DNA from 4 places in the Pseudochelatococcus lubricantis genome. Region 3 is predicted to be linked to each of the others. Evidence: riboswitches for the same ligand, from Rfam matches in the RefSeq annotation. Region 3 holds a riboswitch; each other region holds the start of a gene.
What was found. Region 3 has a riboswitch for cobalamin ahead of ACFFJ7_RS18560 (DUF1852 domain-containing protein). Riboswitches for the same ligand answer to the same signal wherever they lie in the genome.
Positions count from the first base shown of each region.

Region 1 (5,451 bases), on a different contig from region 3:
GCGGGGGCGCCCTCGTTGTCGGTATCGACGATGAGGATATCGGGCGGGCGGATCAGGATCGCCTCCAGCGGCATCCGCCCATAGCCGACAATGCCGGCCTGCGCGGCGAGATTGACGAGGCCTGCTTCCGCGAGCACGCTGTCGATCAGCGTTCCCGCGCCGACGGCGATGTTGTTCGCCTGCAGGACGAGCGCCGTGGCCGGGGGCAGGGGCAATTCCCGCCGGAGGCCGGCGAGCCGCCCGTTCATGAGGTGCACCTCCCGCTCGGCGGCCTCTGGCCGGCCGATGCGACTGGCCACGCCGCGCACCTGGGCGGCGATCGCCTCGAACGTCGTCGGCACATCGAGCACCGCGAGCGGAACGCCGAGGCGGCGCAGCATGGAGAGCGTCGCCGGCGCCGAGAACGCGCTCGCGAACACAAGATCGGGAGCGAGCGCCATCACCTCCTCCGCCCGCCCGCGGTTGACGGGAAACGCGGCGGCCTGCGTCGCTATCGTACTGTTGCGCGCATCTCGCGAGAGATAACTGAGCGAAGCGATGTCGGCAGGATCGGCGAGCCGCAGCAGCAATTCATCCGCGCACATATTGATGGACACGAAACGGGCGGCGCGGGCACCGGGAGCGTAGCAAAAGACGGACAGCAGCAGACCCGCGAGGCCGCAGGCCGCACCCGCCGCACTCTTTCGCGTTCGCCGATCCTTCATGGATTGCCGTTGCCCATCGTGTTGCCGCCAAGGCTCCTGCCGTCGGGACGCTCGCCGCGTCACGGCGGCGTGAAGCGCAGGCCGGCATAGACGCCGAGCCCCGGCCGCAGGAAGCCGACCGGGTTTTCATAGCGGCGGTCGAACAGGTTGTCGACGCGCGCGAACAGCACCGTGCTGTCGGCGGCCTTGTAGTCGACGGCGACGTTGACGGTCGCATATCCCGACGTGCGCAGGCGCGGGATGGAGAAATCGCGGTTGCCGTCCACCCACGCACCAACATAAAGCGCGGTCGCGGAAAGCCCCAGCTTCTCCGTCGCCTGCCAGCGCGCGGTGAAGCTCGCCTTGTGCCGGGGGCGGCGCAGCAGCTCCTGCCGCGCAACGTCATCACGCGCGAGGGTGAAAGTATAGTCCGCGCGCAGGTCGACCGCCGGCGTCAGCGCCACCGCCGCGAAGGCTTCCACGCCCCGCGTCGTCGCCTTGCCCACGTTCTCGTAGGACGTGAAATCCGTGTTGGTGTTGATGAGATTGTCGATATCGTTGTGGAAATACGTGGCGCCGATCAGCACGCGCTCTCCGGCAAGCGGTTGCTCGAAGCCGATATCGTAGCCGGTGCTTTCCTCCGGCCGCAGATCCGGATTGCCGTAGAAGTTGTAGAGCGGGCGCGAATCCATGAAGCGCTGGCTCAGGGTAGGGGCCTTGAACCCCGTGCCGACGCTCGCCTTCAAGCGCGTTTCCAGCACCGGCAGCGTGAAGGTGGGGGCGATGCGCCAGGTGGTGTGGGCACCGAAATCGTCGTTGTCGTCGTGGCGAATGTTGGCGGCGAAGGCAAGGCGGTCGAAAATCTTCCCCTGCCATTCGATGAATCCCGCGCTGTTGCCGGCAGACGCCGTAAGGCTGGCGTCGTCGAAGCGTTCGCGTTCGTGCTGGAGCCCAAGGATGAGCTTGTGATCGGGCGCGACGACGACATCCGCGCGCCAGTCGTAGATCGTCCGCTCGCCGAGATACTCCGTCACGCTGCCGGGGCCGAACGCGGTCGCGGGCTCCGTGCTCTCGCGGTCCTCGTTGGCGTAGCCGATGCCAAAGGTGTTGGTGATGCGCCCGTCCCACAGCGACCACACGCCCTCCGCACGGGTTACGAAGCGTTGGTTGCGCTGTTCGCTGCGGGCGGCGTTCGGAGCGCCGGGCCAACCTCCGTCGGTCGTGTTCTTCAGCAGCGCGTCGCTGTAGCGGCCGACGACGGACAGGCGAAAATTGTCGGTGACCGCGAAGCCGAGCCGCGTGGCGAAACTCCAGTTGTCATAAAAGTCGTCGTTGATGCGCTGGCCGGGTGGCACCAGTTCCGGCGGCGTCACCGGCGTCGCCTCCGTCCGCAGGTGAGCGGCGGAGAAGAAATAGTCGAACCGCTCGCCGCCGCCGGACAGGCTCGCGCTCTGGTTGAAGGTGCCTGCCGAACCGCCTTCGAGCATGAGCGCCGCCTTTGGCGGCCCCTTGCCGGCCTTCGTCGTGATGCTGATCACCCCCCCGAGTGCATCCGCGCCGTACAGGCCGCTCTGCGGGCCGCGCAGCACCTCGATGCGCGCGACGTCGGCTGTCGCCAGATGGCTGAAATCGAACACGCCATTCGGCGTCGACGGATCATTGACCGGCACGCCGTCGACCAGCACCTTCACGTGGTTGGCGTTGGTGCCGCGCAGGAAAACGGATGCCTGCCCACCGGGACCACCGGTCTGCACCATGTTCAGGCCGGGAACCGTGGCGAGCGCGTCCGCGAGCGTGCGCCGCTGGTCGCGGGCTATCTCCTGCTCCGTGATGACCGTCACCGCCGAGCCGACCTGCGCCACCGGCGTCGGTACGGCGGTCGCGGTCACCGTGATCTCGTCAAGCATCATTGCATCCGCCTGCCGGGCGTGCACCGGGTCGGCCTGCATGGCGAGCGCCGCCAGCGCCGGCGGAACGGAAAACAGAAAAGCGACGCGCAGCGCATGCGCCGTCGACAGGCGGAGGGGAGGGAACAAGACAGAACCTCTTCGGGCAACGCCGGCCCGGAGGCAGCGCACGTCAGGTGGCACGTCACCGCGACAAGACACACCCGCCCGCCCGAAGACGAGAACGGCAAGCCCGCACCGGCACACCCCGACCGATGGTCCGCTGTGACCACGTCCGACGGCAGGTCTCCTGGCTCGCGGTTGACGCCTGCACCGCCTTCCCGGACCGAAATCCAGTGGCCTCGTGGCGCAAGCCTGCCGCTCACAGTTGCGGGGGCAGCCGCAGTATCACGCATCGCGCTCACTGCGTTCCCTTTTCATCCTCGGAAGGAACCGTCACGATGAAGCTACACTTTGCACGCACCGCTGTCAAAAACCCGCCGCAATTGTCAACACCGGAACCTTTCTCCTGGCGGTGACAGGCATGATATCGTCATATATGACATATATCTGGAGAAAATGACATATGATTCGAAAAATAGATCGCATTCGCCATAGGAGCGACGCAACCGTCGCCTCGCTCGCATCGCGCTTCGCCGGCTTAACGTTAATCGTCGCGCCAGAGTTAATCCCGGTTTAACCGCCTGGGGACTACACTTGGCTCGAATCAAGCCAATTTGCGAGTTCTGCCCGAAACATGCGAACCATCCGAAGGACCTCGTCCCACGCTGAGGATATTTCCGATGCGTTGCGCCGCTTCATGGTGCAGCGTGCTGTCGAACTGGCCGGCCTTTTCCTGCTCGCGTTCATCGGTGCATCGGTTCTGGCGCTGATGACGTGGTCGGTTGAGGACCCGAGCCTGACCCACGCCACGGACGGGCGGGTCGCCAACATGCTGGGCATGCCGGGGGCCATCTTCGCCGATCTCATCATGCAGATATTCGGCCTCGGCTCCGTCGCGCTGCTGCTGCCGTGCGCGGTCTGGGCCATCCGGCTCGTGGGGCGGCGGCCGCTGCCGCGTCCGGCGCTGCGCATCGGCCTTTGGCTGGTGGGAACGGGCGCTGCCTCGGCGGTCGCGAGCGCGCTGCCGGAAACCGCCCGCTGGCCGCTGCCGTCCGGACTTGGCGGTGTGGTCGGCGATGCGCTGCTGTTCGGCGGCCACGGCCTGGCCGGCACGGGCGGCATCGGCGGCGTGATCGTCGGGCTCTTCTATGCCGCTACCGCCATTCTCGCGCTTTCTGCGGCCTCTGGCTTCGGCCTCGCGCAAGCCGCGCGCTCTCCGTCCCCCGAGTCTCCTTACGATATGCCGGCCGCGGATGACGACGGCCGCGACGAGCCGGGCTGGGGGATCGTCTCGCTGGGCGCCGTCATCCATGGCCTGATGACGCTGCGCACGGCACTCGCACGTCGCTTCCGCAAGCCCGACCCGCTGCGTGACGGGCGCGAGCCCGCCGAAGGGCTGGCAGCGCACCCGGCGCGGGAGCCCGTGTTCGGCGACGATTACGACTTTGCCGAGTCGTACGCCACGCACCAGCCGCAGGCTGTGCACCAGGCACCCGCGCAGAACTTTCCGCAAGGCTATCCACAGGCCGCGCCCGCATTTACCGGCGACGGGAGCATCGAGGCGGCAGGGGACATTCCGCCCGAAATCGCCGCCTTCGCACCCACGCGCGGGCGCCCGTCGCGCGTCCACATGCCGGCGGCGCCCGTTCCCGCCGCCGTTCTTCCGCAACCGCCGGAGCCGATTGCTGCGCCGCCGTCTTTCGACGCCCCTCTGGGCGCTCCCGAAGGCGCAGTTTCGGCCGACGGCACTCCGGCATGGCGCAAGCCGTTCCAGTTGCCGCCGAATGTGCGCTTCACCCGCAGCACGGACCGCGAGCTGGCCGCGCGCCAGCGCGTCGCGACGGACGGCATGATGGCTGGCGAGATGACGGCGGACAGCCTGGCGGCGGACAACGCGGCGCATGACTTCGCACCCGCCGACGAGGCGGCGTTCGCCGGCTATCCCGAGGATCGGCGCGAAGCCGATGCGTTCGCGCCCTTCGCAGGCGAGGCGGATGCCGGGGAAGAGCATGCCGACGACCGCTGGGCGGAGGATGCGCAAGCCAGCGTCGACCCGCATGACGACGATATCGCGGATATCGACGCGGCGGAGGAACACGACAGCGCATCACTGGACGCGGAATTCGCCGCCGGGCACGAAGCGCCGCCGGTGTTTCTGCGGCATACGGCGCGCCCATCCGCGCTGGCGCCCTCCAATGACGACGACCCGTATGCGCCGCCGCCGCCCGTCGTGGCACGACCGGCCCCGCGCCCGGCAGGCGAGGGGGCCGGCAGGCCCCTCCAGCCGCGCGTGAATGCCGCAGCCGTGGGAGCAACGGCCGGCGCAGCGATGGTCCGTACCGCCGCCGCGGCGCCTACGCACGCGCCGTCCGCCGGTGTGACGACACGGCGCGTGCCGCAGGCGGTCGCGCCCTCCGGCGAGTATCAGATGCCGCCGCTTTCCGTGCTCGCGATTCCAGCGGGGCCGAAGGACACGATCTCCGAGGATGCGCTGGAACAGAACGCCGCCCTGCTCGAAAGCACGCTGGAAGACTTCGGCGTGCGCGGCGACATCATCCACGTGCGCCCCGGCCCGGTGGTCACGCTCTATGAGCTGGAGCCCGCGCCCGGCACGAAGTCCTCGCGCGTCATCTCGCTCGCCGACGACATTGCCCGCTCCATGAGCGCGGTGTCCGCGCGCGTGGCGGTGGTCGCGGGCCGCAACGCCATCGGTATCGAGCTGCCGAACGCCCGGCGCGAAACCGTGTTCCTGCGCGAGC
Region 1 covers NZ_JBHLXC010000002.1:1,370,317-1,375,767, reverse strand. The annotation lists gene ACFFJ7_RS09055 (ABC transporter substrate-binding protein) at 1-704, opposite strand, end outside; gene ACFFJ7_RS09050 (TonB-dependent receptor plug domain-containing protein) at 764-2,719, opposite strand; cobalamin riboswitch at 2,853-3,041, opposite strand; gene ACFFJ7_RS09045 (DNA translocase FtsK) at 3,390-5,451, shown strand, end outside.
Region 1: it holds a riboswitch for cobalamin, as region 3 does, so the genes downstream of both, ACFFJ7_RS09050 (TonB-dependent receptor plug domain-containing protein) here and ACFFJ7_RS18560 (DUF1852 domain-containing protein) in region 3, are expected to answer to the same signal.

Region 2 (5,451 bases), on a different contig from region 3:
CCGGTCCAGTCGGTGGACCAACGCGCCACATCCGCCCCGGTGAGAACCTGCTGCGCGCCGACGATGGCGGCAAGCTGTTCGATCAGATCAGTCATATACCCGCTCCCGGCTCCAGCCCCGGCGCAGTCCCGGCCGAATGGCTGGCTCATTCTTCTGCGGGGGAATAAAGATTTTTCTTCTTACCCGCAATCGATGTTTACCATACAGATGTTCACTAGAAATGGTAAGTTATTTATGGAAAAATTTTTATCAATACATAAAAATTATTTAAAAATATAAAATTTCTTAATATAATAAATTATGGGTGTATATTTCTATTATTGTCGTTGCAAACGCTGTGCGAGAGAAGGCAAGCGCCTGTAACAGCAACGGAGGGGGCGTGTCAGGGCGGTCGGCGATCGGCGCCCGCGCTTTCGGCCGGATCGCGCGAGCGGAGGGCCGTGATGACCGGCACCAGTACCGCAGCGACAATGCCCGCGGCGAAACCGTTGTTGTAGAGGTTCAGCCCGCCGTGAAGGACGCCCACCGTCAGCGCCGTCGACGAGTGAAGGAAACCCGCGACGATACCCCAGCGCCAGCCATACCGGCCGGCAATCGGCGCGAGCGTGGTGCCGAACAATGCCGCGAGCAGGATCGACGGGTCGTTCGCGTTCCACGGCTTGGCGATCGACGCCAGGAAAACGCCGGCCATGATCGGCCAGATGTTCAGGCAGTGCTTTCCGAAGGCGGAAAAGCCGACGATACAGAAAATCGCCGCGATGGTCGGGCCGTTCAGAGCGCCGCCGACGAGCACGATATACGCCGCGGACATCAGGCCGGTCATGCCCATATTGACGAACGTCGGCCCGATGCCGACGCGGGCGATGAAATCGGTCGGCGACTGGCCGGAAAGCCTGAGCAGGGCGCCGAGCTTCCCGAAGGATTGCCTGTCGATAAAGTATCCGAAGGCGATCATCGAGGCGAAGACGAGCGCGAGGAAAGCGCCCAGGATGCGGTTGTTGCCCGTTGTCCAGATCATGACTGGCTCGGGGACGAAGCCGTATGACTTGTACACTGCCACGACCACCGTGCCGATGACGCCCGCCACAAAGCCGACATTATAGAGCGAAAAGCCCATATGAGCATTGAAAAGCTGCGCTGCAACGGCCGGCAGGACGAAGCCCATCAGCAGGGAGGTTGCGATGCCGAGCGGAATACTTGCTGTCAGCGAAAGGGACGAGCTGAAAACGATCTCGGAAAAGACGGGGGCCAACGCCGCGCCGAAGAACGCGGTGTTGATATGCTTCGAGAAAGGTTCTTTCCTGAACCTCGCATAAAGATAAACTCCCGCGACGACGAGCCAGACGTTCAGCAGGTTCTTGCCGAAGAGCGCGAAGCCGAGCACCAGAAACAGGCAGGCGACGGACGCGCCGCCGATGTTCGCGTCACAAAGCCGGTAGACGAAACTCACGAGCAGCGTCAGCAGGCCCGCGTTGACGAACGCCGCCCCCATGCCGCCCACGCCGATATAATCGGTGATCAACGTATCCCGCGCCGTCACGATCCTGATGAGACCATCAAATATCTCGGCAGGCCCCGATACGGCAAAGCCGAACAGGATGAAGGCGAGCGCGTAGGCACGGACAATGGCGAGCATCTGGCCGTCCGAAAGCCGGAGCGCGGCATCGGTTTGCGACCCCGGCTCCATGTCGCCGCCTGTTTGCCTCGCATTCATGATCGGTTGCCCCTGGAATGCTGTCACGATCCCCTCCACGCCGGCCTGACGTCCGATCTACTGCGATGCGGTCAGGCTCCCGCCATGCGCCGCAGCCTGCCGGGTGTATTTCTGGCGCAACTGCTCCCGCTTCTCCCTTGCCATGCCGCTTATCAGAAAAACGTCGAAGAGCGTCCACAACAACCCGATGATGCAAATATTCAGGACGATCTGCAGGATCGCGCTTTTTGGGCGGCCGAGGTAAAACCTGTGCGCGGATAGCAAGCCGAGGAAGAACCACAGCAGGTAGGCGACGATGAGGTTCGGCCCCTCGTTTTGAACTTGCATTTCAACGACGAGGCGGTCTTGCGGGCTGAGTGACATGAGATATTCCTGAACCATATGGAATCGTCCGCACAATAGCATGGCGGGCGCTCCCCGAGGGACCTTCTACCCGAGAAACGTCGCCGGACGAGCGTTAAAACGCTGTTGAATGCAGCGGCTTTCCCCGGCATCGTGGCGCGTGCTTTTCAAACGTCGGTCAGCCTCTCGACCATTTCTACGTTTCGCTGAAACGTAGCAATGGTCTATCGCTTCGCTTCAGAGAAGCGCGAGCGGTAACGCCCGCAGCGTCCATCGGCGGCCGTCGTGCCGCAGGTCGGTGACCGACAACGGCCCGGCGTCGAGCCGCCAGAAGCAGGCGGCCGGCGCGCCGAGTGCATGCAGCGCCGCCGCGCGGGCCACTGCCGGATGGGTGACGGCGATGACACTCCCCCCCGTGCAGGCCGCATCCAGCCACGCGCCGACACGGCGGATCAGGGCCGAGACCGATTCGCCGCCGTGGGGGGCGTCGTCCGGATCGCCGAGCCAGGCGGCCACCGCCGCCGGTGTCTCGGCCGCGATCCCGGCGATGCTGCGGCCGCGCCAGAGCCCGAAGTCGCAGTCGTCGAGCCCGGCAATCGCCTCGGCGTCGAGCCCGAGCGCGGCCGCGGTCTGCCTGGTGCGCCGCTCCTGGCCGGACAGCGCACGATCGGCGCGCGGCAGGCGCCCGGCGAGTGTTGCTGCAAGGGTTTCCGCTGCCGTTTCCAGCTCCTCGTCCATGGGGAAACGGCCAGCGCGTGTCGCGGCTGTGGCGGCGTGGCAGAGCAGGGTGAGGCGTGTGGTCATGGTCCGGCATTCCGAGGCAGGCGCACCGCCCGGTTTCATATACATCAGGCGGGCGCGGGTTTCGTTGACTTGAGCATGAGGGAAGGTCATTATCCGGTATCGCTGGGAACGGGAAGTCGGTGGAAATCCGGCATGGTCGCGCCACTGTGACCGGCCGCGCGTATTGCGCGACCGGAAGTCAGACCCCGTTCCGGCATGATCTGAACCCGATCGGGACGCGCCATCCCAGAGGAGCTACGATGACCGATTTTACACATTTTCCGTCCGCCAAACCGGCGGTGATTCCCGTCAGCGAAATTCTGCCCTGGGCGGTCTTTGCCGGCCTGCTGTCGCTGCTGGCCATCTATTTCATCGGCGCGGAGCAGGGCGCGGTGGCGCTGTTCCAGGGCGAGTTCATCCACGAGTTTGTGCATGACGGCCGACACCTCCTCGGCTTTCCCTGCCACTGACGCCCGGAGTCGACATCATGGTCAGAACCCTGCTGGTGCGGGGCATGCTCGTCGGTCTTCTGGCGGGTGTGCTTGGTTTCGTTTTCGCGTATCTCGTCGGCGAGCCGCCGGTGGACGCGGCCATCGCCATTGAGGAGAGCGCGGCCGCCGCCGCCGGCGGAGCGTCCGGCGACGAGCCGGAGGTCGTCAGCCGGCTGGTGCAAAGCACACTCGGCCTGTTGACGGCGCTTGCGGTGTTCGGCGCCGCGCTCGGCGGCATTTTCGGGCTGGCCTTCGCCTATGCGCAGGGCAGGCTCGGACGGATCGGTCCGCGCGGCACGGCGGCCTTCCTCGCCGTTGCCGGCTTCATCTCCCTCGTGCTGGTTCCCCAGATCAAATATCCGGCAAACCCGCCGGCCGTGGGCAGCCCGGACACCATCGACATCCGCACCGGGCTCTACTTCACACTCATCCTGCTGTCGGTCGTCGCCGCTCTCGCTGCTCTCGCCATCGGCCGCCGCCTCGTGGCGCAGTACGGCACGTGGAACGCCGCGCTCATCGGCGGCGGCGTTTATGTGGTGGCCATGGCCCTGGCGATGTTCGTCATGCCGACCATCAACGAGGTGCCGGCCGAATTCGCGCCCGCCGTGCTGTGGGATTTCCGCGTCGCCACCATCGGCCTGCAGGTGGTGCTGTGGACGACGCTGGGTGTCGCCTTTGGCCTTCTGTCCAGCCGGCAGACGTCCGCAGCGAGCCGCAGCGGATGAAAGCCGGCGCCGCTGCAAACCGCATGGCGGCGCGGCGGCTCCGGCCGTGTCGCCGTCTGGCTGTGGCGCTTCTGGCTGCGTGGCTTCCGCTCCTCGCTGCCGCCCCGCCCGCGCTGGCGCACCGCAGGACCGCCGGGCCGACCGATGGAATCGCCATCGCTGGCATTTCCCATGGCGAGATGGCCATCCTCGATGCCCATCGTCGCGCTATCGTCGCCCGGGCGGCACGCAAGCCGCTGGCCGACGAGACGTTCTGGCGCGTGCTGAACTACGCCCGGATCCAGCATGCGTTCTGCCTGTGGGGGCTGGCGCCGGGCAGCGTCGCCGACGAGGAGAGCCCGTTCAACGAATGCTCGCACGCCTATCTCGCCGCGGCCAAGGATCTTCTGGTCCGCATGCGGGCCATGCCCGACATGGATGCCGCGACTCGCGCCCTGGGCGAGCGGGTCGATCGAGACCTGCTGCTTGCCGGCGCCCTTGAGGTATGCTCCTACAGCGCCGATACCTTCAACACTGCGGATGTGATCCGCCCGCGGTGGGCGCAGATGACCGTGCACCCGCCGACACTGATGGCGTTCGGCGGGCTCGCGGCCGCAGGTGTGGGGATGACAGCGGCGATGACATGGCGCCGGCGGTTTCGCTGGCGTAGCCTAGAGGGTTGAGGCTCTGCCAGCGCCATGCATCCGCGCACATCCTGTCGATGTCGCGCTCGGCCTTCCAGCCCAGCAGGCGGTTGGCGAAAGCGGGATCGGCGTAGCATTCAGCGACGTCCCCTTGCCGCCGCGCCACGAAGCGAAGCGGAATGTGCCTGTTGCTCGCGCGCTCGAAAGCATGCACGACTTCCAGCACGCTGAGGCCATACCCCGTGCCCAGATTCGCGGCGATGAAACGGCCCGTCGTCGCGAGATGCTCCAGCGCGGCAACATGCCCTTCTGCCAGATCCATGACGTGGATATAGTCGCGCACGCCGGTGCCGTCCCGGGTCGGATAGTCGGTGCCGAATACGTTCAGCTCATTCCGGTTTCCAACGGCCACCTGCGCGATGTAGGGGAGCAGATTGCCGGGCACACCACGAGGATCCTCGCCGATCAGGCCGCTTTCGTGGGCGCCTATCGGGTTGAAGTACCGTAGCAGGGCGATCCGCCAGCCCGGTTCGGCATGTGCGAGATCGGTGAGAATGTCCTCCGCGGCGACCTTCGTTCGCCCATAGGGGTTCGCGGGCCTGCGCGGAAAGTCTTCGCGTATCGGCACGGTCGCGGCTTCGCCGTAAACCGTCGCGGAGGATGAAAACACCAGCGTGCGCACGTTGGCGCGGCGCATCGCGGCGAGCAGGGCGAGGGTGCCGGCCACGTTCACGTCATAATACTGCAGGGGCTGCGCTACGGAGTCGCCCACG
Region 2 covers NZ_JBHLXC010000006.1:41,455-46,905, forward strand. The annotation lists gene ACFFJ7_RS11045 (FAD-binding oxidoreductase) at 1-95, opposite strand, end outside; gene ACFFJ7_RS11050 (DUF1576 domain-containing protein) at 383-1,714, opposite strand; gene ACFFJ7_RS11055 (TM2 domain-containing protein) at 1,772-2,077, opposite strand; gene ACFFJ7_RS11060 (histidine phosphatase family protein) at 2,294-2,860, opposite strand; cobalamin riboswitch at 2,924-3,068, shown strand; gene ACFFJ7_RS11065 (CbtB domain-containing protein) at 3,100-3,309, shown strand; gene ACFFJ7_RS11070 (CbtA family protein) at 3,327-4,055, shown strand; gene galE (UDP-glucose 4-epimerase GalE) at 4,563-5,451, opposite strand, start outside.
Region 2: it holds a riboswitch for cobalamin, as region 3 does, so the genes downstream of both, ACFFJ7_RS11065 (CbtB domain-containing protein) here and ACFFJ7_RS18560 (DUF1852 domain-containing protein) in region 3, are expected to answer to the same signal.

Region 3 (5,451 bases):
CTTCGGTCGGGTTCGGCTGGAAATAGCCGGCAAGGATCGCCTCCGCCTCGCTCTCCTCGATGTTCTCGTAAAGCCGTGCCAGCGGCAGTTCGACGGTGCCGTCTGAGAGCGCGGTGATTTCATAGTCGCCGAGCTTTATCCGATAATAGCCGGGGGCCTGCGTGCCGACGACCGGCGCCCTCGCGACGGCGGCGAGCGGCAGGCTGGCGACGGTGCCGGCGGCGAGTGCCATACCGGCGGACATTTTCAGAAGGGAACGACGGGTTTGCATGGTGTCTCCGGAGGTTTCTGCGGGACGATCCCGGACCGGGCCTTGATCTGACCCGGCACAGACATATGTGCCCCGGTACCAGCAATCAAATCGATACGGATCATGACCACTATCGGCCATTTCAATCTGCGCTCGTTCGATCTCAACCTGCTCGTCGCCTTCGATGCGCTGATGGCGGAGAGGAGCGTGACGAAGGCGGCGCAGCGTCTGAAAATCGGACAGCCGGCGATGAGCCATTCGCTGTCGACACTGCGCGCCCTGCTACAGGATGAGCTGTTCATCCGCGTCGGACAGGTCATGCAGCCGACGGCCAGGGCGCTCAGCCTCGCTGTTCCGGTGCGGCAGGCGCTGAGGCAGGCGCAACTGGCGCTGACGGGCGGGGACGTCTTCGATCCCGCGACGGAAGAGCGGACCTTCCGGATCGCCATGACCCCGGAAGTCGAATTGCTGCTGATCCCGGATCTAACAGCCCGCCTGCGGCGGCTGGCGCCGGGCATCAGCGTGCTGGCGCGGATCTTTCCTTACGACTCGATCGACCCGCCGATGGACGACGGCAGCATCGACCTCGCCATCGGATGCACCTATTCGAGGACGAGCCGGCGCCTGTTCGAGACGCTCTACGACGTCGATCTCGCCTGCTGTTACAATCCGGCGCTGCTCCCGCTCCATCATCCCGTTGCGCTGGAGACCTATCTTTCGGCCGATCACGCTGTGATTTCCCAGAGCGAGAGCCTGCAGGGCTGCATCAAGGAGGCGCTGGAGATCGCAGGCGTCGAGCTGAACGTGGTGACGGCCGCATCCGGGTTCATGTCGGTGCTTGCGGCAGCACAGGTGAGCCCGGTGATCGCCACGGTGCCGCGGCGCATTGCCGACCGCTACGGCTCCCTGCTTGGGCTCGAAGTCAGCCCGGTGCCGGTTCCGCTGACGCTGCCGCCCGTGAACATGGTCTGGGCCAGCCACACCGATAACGACCCGGCAAACGCGTGGTTGAGACAGCAGGTGCGCATCAGCATGACCGGCGCAGAAACCATCGATGAGCAGAAAATGTGCGAAGTTGCTTGACCATCGGCGCGACGAAAAAGGATGGAGAGCGGATGTTCGCTGCTGTACGATCGAATGCTTTCCCTGACGATCCGGTGCGCTCTATCCCGGATCGATTGCGGCTTGCGCGTCGGCTTTTCATCCGGTCAATGGAGAAAATGCGGCCGCTGACCGCACGTCCCCCTTACGGCGCGCTCAAGGCCCTATTCACATCGGATCGGTCGAGAGAGATCGAGGATGCATGCCAAGCATGTCGATGAACTCCTTGGCATTTCGGCCAAAGAGCGCAGACGCTGGAGCAAGGACGGACGCTTGCCGGCGTCCGGCCATCTCTCATCGAACCGTACTGAGCGGCGATTTACACTGCGAATTTTTTCAGTCGTGAAATCGACAGGCTGAGGCGCGACCCCGCTCAGATCACCAGATGGCGTAAAGACGACGACGAGGCATCACGAGAAAACGGTCACGAACGGCGAATGTCGTAAAATTTGTCGCGCGATCAGGATATATAAAGACATCTTTATATGCTATTGACTTTGTGTGGCGATTGCAGGATTGTGTGCGTGCCTAGGTTCCCCGGTCGTTGCCTGCAACGCGCCGGGGCTAAGAGGGAAGTCGGTGCTCCGTGTCATTTCGGAAAAGCCGGCGCTGCCCCCGCAACTGTAAGCGGTGAGCTGATGTCCAGCATGTCACTGGGGTAAAACCCGGGAAGACGGACAGAAGCAACGACCCGTGAGCCAGGAGACCTGCCTTGGCGAAATAACGTCCACGGGCGGGGTGTCCCGGTGTGCCGTAGCGGAGGCAGCACCATTGCGGCCTTGCTATGTGTCCGCTGACCCATGCCCCCAACTCACTGGGGCACTTCATGTCTCAAACGCAATTCCAGTCGCCATCCCTGGCGTGTCACCTGCCGCTTGTCGGCACAACAAGTGCGTCGGCGAAGGGCACGCATTGGTTGTTTGGGTCAATGCCAAGACGAAAGACCGAGACAACCGGACCGGTAATTGGGACGCCAGAACACGATGACTAACGACTTCAAATTTGCAATTAAGAGCGTTCCGTTTAACGAGGACTATCGCCCCTCGGACAACACGCGCATAACGACCAACTTTGCCAACCTGGCCAGAGGCGAGAACCGGCAGGAGAACCTGCGTAACGCCCTGAGGATGATCGACAATCGCTTTAATGCTCTGGCGCATTGGGATAACCCCCAAAGCGATCGCTATTCCGTCGAACTTGAAATCATTTCCGTCGAGATGAGTATCGTTGGTGAGGCCGCCGGCGACGCCTTCCCTCTGATTGAGATACTCAAAACGACCATTGTTGATCGAAAGTCCGGTGAACGCATTGACGGTATTGTCGGGAATAACTTCTCGTCCTATGTGCGGGACTACGACTTCAGCGTGGTGCTGCCAGCGCACAACAAAGACCAGCTCAAATTCAGCATTCCTGTTGACTTTGGCGATCTGCATGGAAACCTGTTCAAGAATTTCCTGGGTTCGGAGACGTACAAGTCGCATTTCAGCAAGCCGCCCGTCATCTGCATAAGTGCTTCGACCAGCAAGACATATCACCGGACTGAAAATCATCACCCCATTATGGGCGCCGAATACCGGCAGAACGAGTGCTCGTCGACCGATAAGTACTTCGAAAAGATGGGGATGCAGGTTCGTTATTTCATGCCGTCGGGTAGCGTTGCACCCTTGGCTTTCTATTTTATCGGCGACCTGCTTGGCGACTACACCAATCTGGAGCTGATCGGCACCATCAGCACGATGGAGACGTTTCAGAGAATTTACCGCCCCGAAATCTACAATGCGAACGCTGTCGCAGGAGCATGCTACCGGCCAAATCTGAAGCACCAGGACTATTCACTGACCCGCATCGTCTATGATCGAGACGAACGCAATCGGCTGGCCGTGGAGCAGGGCAAGTTCACCGAAGAACACTTCATCAAGCCGTACAAGACCGTTCTCGATCAATGGTCTGCCAACTACGCCGCCTGATCGACACGGAATATAGGGTCGCCAATCATGAAAACACTCCTTCCCACATCGACCGCTGGCAGTCTGCCCAAGCCGTCCTGGCTTGCCCAACCCGAAAAACTCTGGTCGCCCTGGAAGTTGCAGGACGATGAACTGGTCGAGGGCAAACAGGATGCCTTGCGCTTGTCCCTCGCCGATCAGCAGCAGGCCGGCATCGATATCGTCAGCGATGGCGAACAGACGCGCCAGCACTTCGTCACGACGTTTATCGAGCATCTCGATGGCGTTGATTTCGAAAAGCGCGAGACCGTCAGAATTCGCAACCGCTACGATGCGAGCGTACCCACCGTCGTTGGCGCCGTGTCACGGCCAAAGCCGGTTTTTGTGGAGGACGCCAAGTTTCTGCGTCGGCAGACCACGCAACCGATCAAATGGGCGCTGCCAGGCCCCATGACCATGATCGATACGCTTTATGACGCCCACTATAAGAGCCGTGAGAAGCTGGCCTGGGAATTTGCCAAAATCCTCAATGAGGAGGCCAGGGAACTGGAAGCGGCTGGTGTCGATATCATCCAGTTTGACGAGCCCGCATTCAACGTTTTCTTCGACGACGTGAATGACTGGGGCGTTGCCACCCTCGAAAGGGCTATTGAAGGGCTCAACTGTGAGACCGCCGTGCACATTTGCTACGGCTACGGCATCAAGGCCAACACGGATTGGAAAAATACTCTGGGGTCGGAATGGCGGCAGTATGAAGAGTCTTTCCCCAAGCTGCAACAATCCAACATCGACCTTATCTCGCTGGAATGTCACAATTCTCACGTTCCGATGGATCTGATTGAGCTCATTCGCGGCAAGAAGGTGATGGTCGGGGCCATCGACGTGGCCACCAATAATGTTGAAACACCTGAAGAAGTCGCTGAGACCCTGCGTAAAGCACTTCGGTTTGTGGATGCCGACAAGCTCTATCCCTGCACGAACTGCGGCATGGCCCCGCTATCTCGGAAAGTGGCGACAGGAAAACTCAAGGCCTTGAGTGCGGGCGCTGAAATCGTCCGGAAGGAACTCTCAGCCTAGTGCGCGTTCCGATCAGATGGAATCATCTGATCGATGAGAATTCGCTCCGAACAAGGAATCTAGAATCTGTCCTGTTTCAATGTAAACAGGACAGATTCTAGTATCGGGCATTGCGCGCTCGAAAGGACCCGGCGCGCGGACATTGGTTCGTGCGCATGCAATATGACGGTGGCCGCACGCGGCTACGGCTTTACCGCCTCGGCCGTCTGCAGCGTCAGCGACATGCCGGCTACACTTCTCGTCTGTATCAATCGTGCAAGTTCGAGTTTTCCGGCGTTTGAGAACGACGAAAAGGCAACGCTGCTTTACTGCATGCGCCGCTATCTCAACGGCTAATCGATACGACCGAAAGGTGACACCATCGGGCGATCATTTTGTCACCGTTTGGGCCAGACCCAGCTCGGTGCATCCAGGTGGGGCGCGTGGGTCTCCCCGAAACTCTTCTCCAAGCGAATTTCGCTCACCTCCCCCTCATGTCCGATGGCGCGGATCAGCGCATCGCTGTGGCTGACGAGGACGATCTGACCAACACGGGATGCCGCCACGACAAGGCGTGCCAGCGCGGGCATCAGCGAGGGGTGGAGGCTCGCCTCCGGTTCGTTCAGAACCATCAGCTCGGGCGGACGTGGCGACAGAAGCGCTGCAACGAGCAAAAGGAAGCGCAGCGTCCCGTCCGAAAGTTCGGCAGCCCCAAGTGGTCGCAGGAGACCCGGCTGGTGCAAAAGTACGCCACCGTAATGGTCGTCAGCCTCGGTGGCGAGGCTGGAGCCCGGAAACGCGTGCTCGATCGCCGCATCCAGCGCATCGCGGTCGCCGATCGCTCTAATGGTTGCAATCGCAGCAGCCAGGTCTGCCCCATCGCCCGCCAGCACCGGGGTATAGGTCATGACCTGGCGACGGCGCGCAGGCGCCGCGGGATCGGTGCGCAGGGCATCGTAGAAGCGCCAGTCCCGCATGCGCTCTCGCATGGCAAGCAGCTCGGCCCCGTCCGCCGGATCGGCGCAGTGAGTCACCATCGAGTCGAATGGCGACAGGTCATGCGTAATCTCGCGCCACACGTGGCTGTGGGCGGTCCGC
Region 3 covers NZ_JBHLXC010000015.1:114,696-120,146, forward strand. The annotation lists gene ACFFJ7_RS18550 (MBL fold metallo-hydrolase) at 1-271, opposite strand, end outside; gene ACFFJ7_RS18555 (LysR family transcriptional regulator) at 374-1,333, shown strand; cobalamin riboswitch at 1,865-2,080, shown strand; gene ACFFJ7_RS18560 (DUF1852 domain-containing protein) at 2,335-3,318, shown strand; gene ACFFJ7_RS18565 (methionine synthase) at 3,346-4,374, shown strand; partial or broken gene ACFFJ7_RS18570 (flavin reductase family protein) at 4,561-4,662, shown strand; gene ACFFJ7_RS18575 (AAA family ATPase) at 4,752-5,451, opposite strand, start outside.

Region 4 (5,451 bases), on a different contig from region 3:
GTGCATGGCGAGGTCGGCGGGTGCGAGGCCGCGCTGACCGTCTCGCCAGGCTTCGCGGCCGGTGGTGGCGACGATGGCCTGGAACACCGGCACGCCGAGACGATCGAACAGCGGCTGGCCGCCGCCGTGATCGCCGAGGGCGAAGGCGGTGGTGGTGACGAGGGCGGACGGATGCAGACTGTCCGCCGCCGCCTCGATGGCGGCGACCGCCTCCGGATCGCGAAGGCTGCGCACGAACAGCGGGACGGCGGCGATGCCTTGCGCGCGCAGGGCATGGAACAGGGCGTCGACGGGAGCGACGTCGGCAGCGAGCAGCAGCGAGCGGTAGAAGACGATCGGCACGCAGGCCGCGGCATCCGGCGTCTCACGGAACCGGGCGAGGGGCACGATGCCTTCGCCTGGCAGGTAGAAGCCCGCCTTCGCGACAGGCCGTGCCGCTTCCGGCACCACCGCCGCGCCGGCAAGCGCCGCCATGCGATGCACGGCCGCGCGCAGGTTGTCCGGCCCGCCCTCGCGGAAACAGTCCAGCAGCGCGGCGCGTTCTTCCGTCCCGATGGTTGACAGCGCGGCGAGCCGCTCGTCGTCGGCGCGGCATTCGCCGGGCAGCAGCGCGAGGGCGATGGCGTCGCGGCGGGCGACGGCGGCCAGCCGGTCGCAGCCATAGCGCCACCAGTCGTAACCCCCGAGCACGCGCGCCACGATGACGCGCGCGTGGCGCGCGACGCGGTCTATCCACAGATCGACGGACATCGGATGGCGCAGGTCGCGCAGATGCGCGAGCCGCAGGTCCGGGATGGCGTCTTCCGCCCGCCGCCGGTCTTCCCGCCAGGCCGCGGCGAGGCCGGCGAGATCGCTGTCCGTGAAGGACAGCGCCGCCAGCGGCGCCGGGGATTGGCCGAGATCGACAGGCTCGATCAGGTCATCCAGCGAGGCGGTGGTGGTGGCGAGCAGATGCATGGTCCGTGCTTTCGCGGATCACTGGCGCGGGGCGCTCATGCGGCGAGGATTCGCTCGATCGCCGCGCGGTCGATGCCCTTGAGGCCGATGACGACGAGGCGCGTGCGCGGCGTTTCGTCCGCGCTCCACGGGCGGTCGAAATAGTGGTCGACACGCGGACCCGCCGCCTGCACAAGCAGGCGCAGCGGCTTGCCCTCGACGTGGGCGAAGCCCTTGAGGCGCAGGATGTTCTCGGCCTCGACAGCGGCACTGATGCGCCGCGCCAGATCTTCCGGCCGGGCGACGGCGGGCAGTTCGACAACGAAGCTGTCGAACTCGTCGTGCTCGTGGTCCGCCTCGTCGTCGTGATGCGTGCGGCGGTTTTCGATGTCGTCCTCGACGCCGAGCCCCAGTCCCAGCGCCACGGCGGCATCGACCTTGCCGTTTACGCCGGCCACGATCCTGACCGCCGGCGGCAGGTGCGGGCGCAGGGTTTCCTCGACACGGGCGCGATCCGCCTCACCGAGCAGGTCGGTCTTGGAAACGATGACAAGATCGGCGCAGGCGATCTGATCCTCGAACACTTCCTCGACGGGATCGTCGTGGTCGATGGAGGCATCGGCGGCACGCTGCGTCTCCAGCGCGGCGGGATCGGCGGCGACACGGCCTTCGGCGAGAGCGGGGCCGTCGACGACGGCGATGACGCCGTCGACCGTGACGCGCCCGCGAATCGCCGGCCACTGGAACGCCTGCACCAGCGGCTTGGGCAGCGCCAGGCCGGAGGTCTCGATCAGGATATGATCGACCTTCGGCTCCAGCGCCAGAATGCGGTCGAGAGCGGGGGCGAAGTCGTCGGCGACGGTGCAGCAGATGCAGCCGTTGGCGAGTTCGACGATGTTGTCCTGCGGGCAGTTCTCGACGCCGCAGCTGCGCAGGATTTCGCCGTCGATGCCCACATCGCCGAATTCGTTGACGACGATGGCGAGGCGGCTGCCGCCGGTCTGTTCGAGCAGGTTGCGGATGAGGGTCGTCTTGCCCGCACCGAGGAAGCCGGTGATGATGGTGCAAGGCACGCGGCCGCGAGCGGCGGAAAGGGCGGAATCAGCCATCGAAATGCGCTCCCTGTCCGGTTCTCCCGCCGGACGGTCAGAGTGAATCGGGTGACGGCAGGTCTCCTGGCTCCCGGATTCTCGCTCGTCCACCGCCTTCCCGAGTACTCAGTGGCGTGGGAGCGTGCTCCGATTTTGCGAAATCGTAACAGGCTCCGCGATTGTGTGCTTTGAGCGCTTTCCGATCGGAGAGCGCTCAACGCGGAAGAGCTATCCGGCTACAGTTGCGGGAACAGCTGCGGCATAACAAACGAAAGTCCGGCGGACGAACGTTTGCGCACCGCATTCCCTCTTAGCTTTCCCCGGCATTGCTCATGCGGGGAAAGACCGTCATACGTCATCTAGGGCCGGGGAGCGGAGCCTGTCAACGGCGCAAATTTGCGTTGGTTGCAAGCGGGTTCGGCCCTATGCTCGCGGAGAATCGGCCCGGGCGCGCCCCTCTGTTTCAGGCTCCGGCGGCTGGTTTCGGGCTGGGGCAGTTTCTTTGCGGATCGGGCAGTTTCTCTAAGGATCGGGTAGTTTCTTGGCGCACCGTTCGTCTCTTACATTCGTGCTGGGTGGCGCGCGCTCCGGCAAGAGCAGCCACGCGGAGCGGCTGATCATGGAGCAGCCCGCGCCGTGGCGCTATATCGCGACCGCGCAGGCCTACGACGAGGAGATGCATGCGCGTATCGCCGCCCATGCGGCCAGGCGGCCGGCGGGCTGGAACACCCGGGAGGCGCCGCTCGACGTCGCCGGTGCACTGGCCGCCACGCCGGAAGGCATGCCGGTGCTGGTGGACTGCCTGACTTTGTGGCTGACCAACGTCATGCTGTCGCCGGACGGACCGGATGTGGAGACGGCAAGCCAGCGGCTAGCGGAGGCGCTCGGCCGCCCGCGCGGGCCGTGGGTCGTGGTCTCCAACGAGGTAGGCCTCGGCATCGTGCCGGACAACGCCCTGGCACGCCGCTTCCGCGATGCCGCCGGACGGCTTAACCAGATGGTCGCGACGCGGGCGGATCGCGTGGTGTTCATGGTTGCTGGGCTCGCGATGCAGGTGAAATGAGTGGCGGCATGACGGATCGGACGAGGTGGGAATGACGGATATCAGCGAGGAACGGGCGCAGCGCCACAAGGCACGGATGCAGAACCGCAAGGCGGTGCAGGATGCGGAAGTCGCCGCAAAGACGGTGGAAAAGGGGCTGCTGATCGTCAACACCGGGCCCGGCAAGGGCAAGTCGACAGCGGCCTTCGGGCTGGCGCTGCGCATGCTGGGACACGGCAGGCGGGTCGGCGTGGTGCAGTTCATCAAGGGCGTGTGGCAGACGGGCGAGCGCGAGGCGTTCTCCGCGTTCGGCGAGCGCGTCGTCTGGCATACGATGGGCGAGGGCTTCACCTGGGAAACGCAGGACCTGGAGCGCGACATCACCGCCGCGCGCCGGGCGTGGGACAAGGCGCGCGAACTCATCGGCGATCCCGCGCTCAGCCTTGTCGTTCTGGATGAACTGAACATCGCGCTTCGCTACGATTATCTGGACCTCGCCGAGGTGGTCGACACGCTGCGGAACCGGCGGAACGATCTGCATGTCGTCGTGACGGGACGCAACGCCAAGCCCGAGCTGATAGCGGCTGCCGATCTGGTGACGGAGATGGGCGCCGTCAAGCACCATTTCGCCGCCGGTGTGAAGGCGCAGCCGGGAATCGAGTTCTGACGGATGGCGAGGCAGGCCCGCGCGTTGATGTTTCAGGGCACGGGGTCGGACGTGGGCAAATCGCTCATCGTTGCCGGGCTGGCGCGGGCGCTTGCCAATCGCGGACTGAGCGTGAGGCCATTCAAGCCGCAGAACATGTCGAACAATGCGGCGGTGACGGCCGACGGCGGCGAGATCGGCCGCGCGCAGGCGCTGCAGGCGCGCGCCGCCCGCGTGCCGCCGGGCGTCCACATGAATCCGGTGTTGCTGAAGCCGCAGAGCGAGACCGGCTCACAGGTCATCGTGCAGGGGCAGGTGTTCGCCAGCGCCGACGCGCGGCGCTATCAGGGGCTCAAGGCGACGTTGCTGCCTTATGTGCTCGACAGCTTCCGGCGGCTGGCGGGCGAGGCGGACATAGTGCTGGTGGAGGGGGCGGGCAGTGCTTCCGAGGTCAACCTGCGCGCGAACGACATCGCCAACATGGGCTTCGCTGCGGCCACGGAAACGCCGGTGGTGTTGATCGGCGATATCGACCGGGGTGGCGTCATCGCAAGCCTCGTCGGCACGCGGGCGGTGCTCGATCCGGCGGATGCCGCGCTGATCCGGGGCTTCATCGTCAATCGGTTTCGCGGCGATCCGGCGTTGTTCGCGGCTGGCATGGACCTGATCGCGGCGCGCACCGGCTGGCGGGCGTTCGGGCTCGTGCCCCACTTCGCCGACGCGCGGCGGCTGCCGGCGGAGGATGCGCTTGCGCTGGAGCGGGGAGAGGGCGCACGGGCCGGCGGCGGGCGCATCAGGATCGCCGTGCCGATCCTGCCGCACATCTCCAATTTCGACGACCTCGACCCGCTGGAGGCGGAGCCGGACGTCGATCTCGTGCGCGTGTTTCCCGGTTCCGCCATTCCCGGCGACGCGCGGCTGGTGCTGCTGCCCGGGTCGAAGGCCACTGTCGCCGGGTTGCGGGCGCTGCGCGCGGCGGGCTTCGACATCGATATCGCCGCCCATGCGCGCCGGGGCGGCTTCGTGCTCGGCCTATGCGGCGGCTACCAGATGCTCGGGCACGTCATTGACGATCCGGGAATCGAGGGGCCGCCGGAACGGATCGCGGGGCTGGGCCTGCTCGACGTCGCCACCCGTCTCGCGCCGCAGAAGCAGCTCGGCCTCGTGGCAGGTGAAAGCCGCGACGGCGTGCGGCTCGGCGGTTACGAGATGCATATGGGCGTGAGCGAGGGGCCTGACGCCGCGCGGCCCTTCGCGCGTCTGGACGACGGGCGCGCGGACGGAGCGGTGTCGGCGGACGGGCGCATCTTCGGCAGCTATGTGCATGGGCTGTTCGCGCACGATGCCCAGCGCGCCGCATGGCTGGCACGGCTTGGCGGCACGAGCGCCGGCGAGGACTACGCGGCGGGCGTCGAGCGGGTGCTCGACGGGCTCGCGGCGCATCTGGAGGCGCATCTCGACATCGACGGGCTGCTCAGCCATGCAGCATGAGCAGCGCGGCGGCCAGCGCGAGGGTGGCGACGAACAGCGCATCCGCGAGGCGATAGAGGGCAAGCGCGCGGCGGATGTCGCCGGCTGTGGCGTGCTGCCTGCCGCCGGCATTCATCCGCGCGTCTTCCACGCGCACGCCGCCGTAGTGGCGCGGCCCTGCCAGAGACACGCCGAGCGCGCCGGCCATCGCAGCCTCCGGCCAGCCAGCGTTGGGTGAACGGTGGTGGCGGGCGTCGCGCAGCACA
Region 4 covers NZ_JBHLXC010000006.1:249,028-254,478, forward strand. The annotation lists gene cobN (cobaltochelatase subunit CobN) at 1-957, opposite strand, end outside; gene cobW (cobalamin biosynthesis protein CobW) at 993-2,045, opposite strand; cobalamin riboswitch at 2,085-2,392, opposite strand; gene cobU (bifunctional adenosylcobinamide kinase/adenosylcobinamide-phosphate guanylyltransferase) at 2,569-3,090, shown strand; gene cobO (cob(I)yrinic acid a,c-diamide adenosyltransferase) at 3,122-3,736, shown strand; gene ACFFJ7_RS11995 (cobyric acid synthase) at 3,764-5,206, shown strand; gene cbiB (adenosylcobinamide-phosphate synthase CbiB) at 5,190-5,451, opposite strand, start outside.
Region 4: it holds a riboswitch for cobalamin, as region 3 does, so the genes downstream of both, cobW (cobalamin biosynthesis protein CobW) here and ACFFJ7_RS18560 (DUF1852 domain-containing protein) in region 3, are expected to answer to the same signal.